DNA from 2 places in the Paeniglutamicibacter sp. ZC-3 genome. Region 2 is predicted to be linked to the other one. Evidence: predicted binding sites of a transcription regulator. Region 2 holds the regulator's gene; the other holds the start of a gene.
The links. Region 2 encodes Rex, which represses fermentation and respiration genes when NADH is low (regulators of the CRP and FNR family bind a similar motif). Its sites were predicted from a motif close to CTTGTGAANNNNTTCACAAG; they were not measured.
Positions count from the first base shown of each region.

Region 1: benA (benzoate 1,2-dioxygenase large subunit) is a predicted target of Rex. The motif match lies at 2,378-2,397, and genes of this name have one in related genera.

Region 1 covers NZ_JAOYTG010000005.1:78,068-81,394, reverse strand. Annotated here, with positions in the region: gene benC (benzoate 1,2-dioxygenase electron transfer component BenC) at 1-180, opposite strand, end outside; gene benB (benzoate 1,2-dioxygenase small subunit) at 309-848, opposite strand; gene benA (benzoate 1,2-dioxygenase large subunit) at 832-2,232, opposite strand; gene OIU93_RS07775 (YkvA family protein) at 2,936-3,327, opposite strand, start outside.
Region 2 covers NZ_JAOYTG010000011.1:83,001-86,327, forward strand. Annotated here, with positions in the region: gene OIU93_RS12650 (HAD family phosphatase) at 48-863, opposite strand; gene OIU93_RS12655 (glutaredoxin family protein) at 913-1,167, shown strand; gene OIU93_RS12660 (redox-sensing transcriptional repressor Rex) at 1,274-2,017, shown strand; gene OIU93_RS12665 (hypothetical protein) at 2,114-2,860, opposite strand; gene OIU93_RS12670 (histidine phosphatase family protein) at 3,131-3,327, shown strand, end outside.

The sequences.
Region 1 (3,327 bases), on a different contig from region 2:
ACCGCCGTCGAACTTGCCGGATTCGCAGAAGGCCTTGCAGGTGCCGCAGGCGCCGTCGCGGCAGTCAAGCGGAATATTGATCCGTGCCTTGTAGGAGGCATCGGCGACGGTTTCGCGGGGTCCGACTTTAATGAACCGGGTAATACCGTCCTCGAAGGCGAGGGCAACCTGATAGGTCATGAGGGGGCTCTTTTCAAAATAGTGCAGGGTGGTGCGGCAGCTGGTGCAAGGTGGTGGTGCGGGGGCGCAAGATGCGCCCCCGCACCACCAGTCCGGCGGGCCGGGAACGGGCCCCGGTCCGGGCGGGACTAGATGTGGTAGATGTCCACGACGTGGTGGATGTAGTCGTTCTTCAGGACAACCTTCTTGGCCATGATCACCGGCTGGGTGCCGGAGTAGTCGATCGTGTAGAAGGAGGTGCCGAAGTAGGTGTCGACGTTCTGGTAGCGGTAGTACAGGGTGAACCAGTTGAAGCGCACATCGACCTTGTCGCCGTCGACCGAAACGATCTCGACGTTGGAGATGTTGTGCCCGGTGCGCGGCTCCGGCAGCGAAGTGGCGCTGGAGCGGTCGGTCTTGATGCGGAAGACGCGGTCTTCCAAGCCACCGCGGTTTCCGTAGAAGATCAGCGAGATCTCGCGCTGCGGATCCTCGGTGAGCTTGTCGTCATCGGCCCAGGCCGGCATCCAGAAGGTGGCCTCGGGGTGGTAGCAGTCGATCCAGCGATCGAAGTCGCGGTCATCCAGGAAGCGGGCTTCGCGGTAGAGGAACTGCGCGATGTCCTCCAGCTTGACCTCACCGGCGCCGGTCTGGATCTTGGTGACGATGGCGTTAGTGGTTGCAGTCATGGTTGTTCCCCTGTTCGGTGGTGCCGGTGGTGGTGGATGAGGCCTCGGCGGCGACGGCCTTGCGCATCGTGTCCAGCCAGTAGCCGTGCTGGATCGGGTACAGGCCCTCGTCCTCGGTGCGGGCGCCGGAGGAAATCGGCTCCAGGCCGATCTTCTTGGCGTTCTCGTCGGCACCGGTGATCTGGTGCGCCTGTCCGCGGGAGAGGTCGTTCCACTTGGCGGCGGTGGCCAGGTAGGTCTTCTGGCAGGAGCGGAATTCCTCGAGGTCATCCGGGGTGGCCATGCCCGAGGCGTTGAAGAAGTCCTCGTACTGGCGGATGCGGTTCGCGCGGGCCTCGTCGGATTCGCCGACCGGGGCGATGCAGTAGATGGTGACCTCGGTCTTGTCGACGGCGACCGGGCGGAAAACACGGATCTGCGAGGAGAACTGGTCCATTAGGTACACGTTCGGGTACAGGCAGAGGTTGCGGGAGACACCGATCATCCAGTCGGCCTTGGCTTCGCCGTGGGCGGCAACCAATTCGTCGCGCTTCTCGGCCAGCGGGCGGTTGGCCGGGTCCAGCCATTCGGTCCACAGCAGCAGGTGGCCGTTTTCGAAGGAGTAGTAGCCGCCTTCCTGCTTGTCCCAGCCGCCGGCATCCATGGTCTTGGTGTCATTGGTGGACTCGCCCGCGCTGCGGCGGGCCTGGGTGGCAGCGTAGTTCCAGTGGGTGGCCGAGACGTGGTAGCCGTCGGCGCCGTTCTCCGCCTGGAGCTTCCAGTTGCCGTCATAGGTGTAGGTCGAGGAGCCGCGCAGGACCTCGAGGCCCTCGGGGGACTGGTCCACGATCATGTCGATGATCTTGGTGGATTCACCGAGGTGCTCGGTCAGCGGCTTGACGTCCGCGTTCAGCGAGCCGAAGAGGAAGCCGCGGTAGGACTCGAAGCGGGCGACCTTGGTCAGGTCGTGCGAGCCGTCCTTGTTGAAGCCCTCCGGGTAGCCGGCGCCGCGGGAGTCCTTGACCTTGAGCAGCTTGCCGGAGTTGTTGAAGGTCCAGCCGTGGAACGGGCAGGTAAAGGTGGTGCGGTTATCGGTCTTGCGGCGGCAAAGCATGGCACCGCGGTGGCTGCACGCGTTGATGAGGGCGTTGAGCACGCCTTCCTTGTTGCGCGAGATCACGATCGGCTGGCGGCCGATGTTCGTGGTGAAGTAGTCGCCGATGTTCGGGATCTGGGATTCGTGGGCCAGGTAAATCCAGTTGCCCTCCCAGATGTGCTTCATTTCGAGCTCGAAGGTCTCTTCATCGGTGAAGATATTTCGGTTGGCGCGGAATTGGCCGGTCTCCGGGCTGTCGACGAGTGCATCATCAAGCAGGGCCGAGACGGTATCAAGTGTTTCTGTCATGGAGTGCTCCATCCTTCGTAGCGGGCGCTGGCGCCCTGGTCCACCCGGTGGGTGGCGAAACCATGAGATACACCATGTCAGTATGTGCGTGACCTCACACTGGGCATATGCCTAGGGTTGACCCAGGGTGGTGTCCATTGAGTGGATTGCGATATCAATCACAAAGATCTGGGTATTTGTCAGGCACCCGACCTCGCCGTAGCGTTAGGCCCCAAATGCTCCCTTCCAGGCCCGGTTCCCGTGCCGTCGCAGGGATCGAGGCCGTTGCCTTCCAATCGAAAGACGGCTCCAGTCGTGCCTGGGCACCTGAGAGCCGGAACCGGGACCCGAGGTCAGCGCAGGCGTCTTCCGCCTCCCGTGCCGGGCCGATGCTGGTCATCCAGGCTGTCGAATGGCCAGGCCTGGAGTCGGCCAAAGCGGCGTCCTAGGTATGGGCGGTGCCGGTCTGCAGCGGGATCCAGGGCCTAGCGCCTACATTGAGGCCGGTTGGCTCATGTTGGTGCTGAGTCTGACGGGTCGATTTGGCCGGCTGCTGGTGTCGGTTCCCCGCCCGATCCTGGCCGCGGTGCTGGCCTCGTTGTAGCTACCCTTCGTTCGGAATGTCACCCAGGCGGTGCTTGTCTCGCCACTGGTTGCCGGCATACGGAAATAGCACCCCCGCTTCGGGAATCCCGGAGCCAGAGCTTCCCTTCGGGGCCCCTGGCTATCGCGGCTCCGGGGCAGCGAGGCCGGCCAGTTGCTCGATGATCCGCCGCCCGGCCCCGGAGCCCTGCCAGTTCCGCAACAATGCTTCTCTCCCCGAACGCCGAACCACAAAGCGAAGCACCAAGGCCACCACCAGTACGTCGTCGGCATAGCCGACTACGGGGATGAAGTCCGGCACAAGGTCGATGGGGGACGCGAGATAGGCCAATAGCAGCACCAGGGCGCACCGGGGCCACCACGGCAGGTCCCTGTCCGCCACGAGCCTGCCCAGGAACCGCAGGAGATCGGGTAATAGGCGCAAGGCCTCGCCCAGGCCGACGGCGTCTGGGTTCCTCAGCGCGTGGCGCCGCAACAACGCCAGCAGCGCGGCATAGACCAAGAGCAGCCCGC
Region 2 (3,327 bases):
GCACCTTTTTGCATGTTTGCGGCGGGCGTGCCGGACGTTGCCCGGAGTCAGGGACGGCGGCGCAATGCACCGAAGCTGCGCCACAGGCCCCAGAGGACTCCCGAGACGCCGGCTGCCTTCAGGCCGAAGGCAGCCGCCCTGCGCCCGGTTCGGAAGTCGTAGACCGGCCAGTTGCGGTCCTTGGCGTGGCGTCGCAATCTGCGGTCGGGATTAATTGCCACGGGATGACCCACGGCCTCAAGCATCGGAATGTCGTTGTGGGAATCGCTGTACCCCCAGCATTCGGCAAGATCCAGCCCTTGGTCCCGGGCCAAGATCCGGACAGCTCCGGCCTTCGCCGATCCGTGGAGGATTTCGCCGACCAGTTGGCCGGTGTAGAGGCCTTCGATGTGCTCCACGGTCGTCCCGAGCGCTCCACTGAGCCCGAGCCGCCTTGACATAACCGCGGCAACCTCCAGCGGCGTGGCGGTGACTAGCCACACCCGACGCCCGGCGTGAAGGTGCTGTTCGGCGATCGCGCGGGTGCCTGGCCAGATTTTCGACTCAATGAATTCGTCATAAATTTCATCCCCGAGCGCAACCATGTCGGCCACGGAGAAGCCTGCGGACAGCAATAGCGCACGGTCACGGATGGCGTGGATGTCACCGAGGTTCTCTCCCCGGGCGACGAACCGCAACTGTCGAACGGCAAACCACGCCACCTCACGCAGCGTAAATGCCCGCCTTTGATACATTTTTCGGGCCACTGCAAAGAGCGAAGCACCGCGCATCATGGTGTTGTCTACATCGAAGAAGGCGGCAGATGTGCCCGATGGCGCCGACTCGTGCCCAGCAAATGTCACGGGGGAAAGGTTGGAGGGCATCCAACCAGTCTATTGCAATCTTTTTTCGCCGGAGCTGTAGCGTTGGGTCATGAGCAGTGTGCAGACCCCGCGGGAAATTACTTTGTTGGTTCGTTCCGGATGCCACCTTTGCAAGGCCGCGGCCGAAACACTCGACGAGGTCACCAGCAGGTTGGATTACACCTGGCAAAGCGTTGACATCGATCAGGACCCGGAACTCTTGGCGCGACATTCGGAAGAAGTCCCGGTGCTGTTGGTAGACGGACGGGTACGGGATTTTTGGGTGATTGATGCCCAGCGCCTTGAGGCATTGTTGAGCAGCTAGGGGCAACGAAGCCGCCGCCTGTCCGCGACACCAAGGGTGATGCGGTGGCATCGGAAGAACTGGTTGGAAAGACATGAAGGTATCCAAGGAATTGAGTCAAAGCAGAATGCCCACCGAACACCAACCAGCAAGCAACGAAGCGAAGCTCCCTGCTGCCGAAATTCCGATTGAGCACGACCTGGATCCCGGCGCATCGGTGGAGCAAACACCCGCGGGTTCACTGGGCAGGATTCTCCCTGAAGCGACCCTGGCGCGATTGACCCAGTACCTGCGTGCGCTCGGTGCCATGCAGGCGCGCGGTGAAGCGCGAACCTCGTCTGGCGTGCTGGCCACCGAGGCAGGGGTCAATCCTGCGATCCTTCGCAAGGACCTGTCTTTGCTTGGGTCCTATGGAACCCGTGGGGTGGGATACGCGGTGACCGACCTGGTCGAACAGATCTCCAAGGCCATGGGGCTTTTGAGGCAGTGGCGCGTGGCGATCATCGGTGCCGGTAACCTGGGTCGCGCACTTTCCGGATACGGCGGATTCCGAAGCCGGGGATTTGAAGTTGTCGCGCTGCTGGATTCATCGCCAGATGTGGTTGGCACGACGGTGGGGGACCTGCAGGTCCAAGACATTTCCGACTTGGACGAAATCGTTGCGGCCACGAATGCCAATATTGCCGTCCTATCCGTGCCTGGGGCAGCGGCGCAAGATTTGTGCGACATGCTGGTTCAATGTGGTGTTCGAAGCATATTGAGCTTCGCACCCGTGGTGTTGCAAGTCCCGGCAGGGGTCGTGCTGCGGAAGGTTGATTTGGCCACCGAACTGCAAATCCTTGCCTACCACGCACAAAACCTCGACTCCTAGAAATCGCCCACGGGAACCGGTCTTAAACTCAAATGGTCCGTGGGATTCCACCGGCAACGGCTGAATCCCACGGACCACTTCTTAGCGTTTTGATGATTAGCGGTATCCGGCTTTACGTGCTGCCCGACGAGCGGCAATGTACTGGCTGGAGGGACGCAACCAGGCAAACACGACGCCAACCACTCCCAGGACGACGGAAAGGGCCGTCAGGACCCCGCTGGCAATGCTGAACAACGACAGGACAGCCAGAATCGTCGCGAAGATGCGTGCAACGCCGCTTCCCTTGCGGATCATGAACGCGATCAGAACGTAAATCAACAAGCCGATCACGGCGAACACGATTGCGGTGGTCTGGATCATGGGAATTGCGTCGGAGACGCTCATGCCAGCAGCCGAAAGCTGTTCCTCCAATTCGGGGACTGCCCGAAGCTGCTCCATGATCGCGGTGGTGCTCAAACCGAACACCGAGCTCAGCAGGAATGCGACGCCGGCCGCGATGATTGCCCAGAAGGAGGTGTCCAGTTCCTTGGGTCGATGGGTCGGCATCTGGGGCGGAGCAAAGTTGCCTTGCGGCGGAACGGGGAAGCCGCCGTATGGCTGCTGGCCGTAGGGCGTCTGCGGCGGCTGCTGACCGTATGGGTTGTTTGCTGGGGCGGGCTGGCCGTACGGGTTGGGGTGCTGGCCGTACGGATTAGTTGGCGGAGTCCCGTTCTGTGGAGGTTGGCCGTAGGGAGGTTGTCCGGCGGCATTCGGATCCTGCGGTGCGCGCTGTCCGTACTGCGGGGGTGCCGGTTCCTGCGATGGCTTCTCTGGGTTCACGGGATCATTCTCAGGGGTTGACATGACCTGCTCCTTTAGTTTGACGAACTACGGCTTACCCTCACGATATCGGTTGAAGATTGCTTTTCACCCCTCCGAAAGGATGGTTTTCCGATTGGATCGGGACACTCGCCGAAGTCCTTCCTCGGGACAGGGATCGCACGCCGCCGACGAGGACGCGATGTCGTTTCCGGTTCAGCAATTGCGCTTTCGGTGCTCGCCATGAGCCTCGTGCGTGGGCAAAATCAAGTGTCCGGTTTAGGTAACGGTACAAAGATTTGAGACACTTAAACTATGTCGACTGCCACCGTTCACCTGCTTCGTCACGGCGAAGTGTATAACCCGGACAGGGTCCTCTACGGTCGACTACCGGAATTTCACCTTTCCGATCTAGGCAACCAAATGGCCGAGCGCGCCGCGGAATACTTCACGGAGCAACGGAACGCGGGTGCCAATATCACCTACTTGGTGTCGTCTCCGCTCGTTCGGGC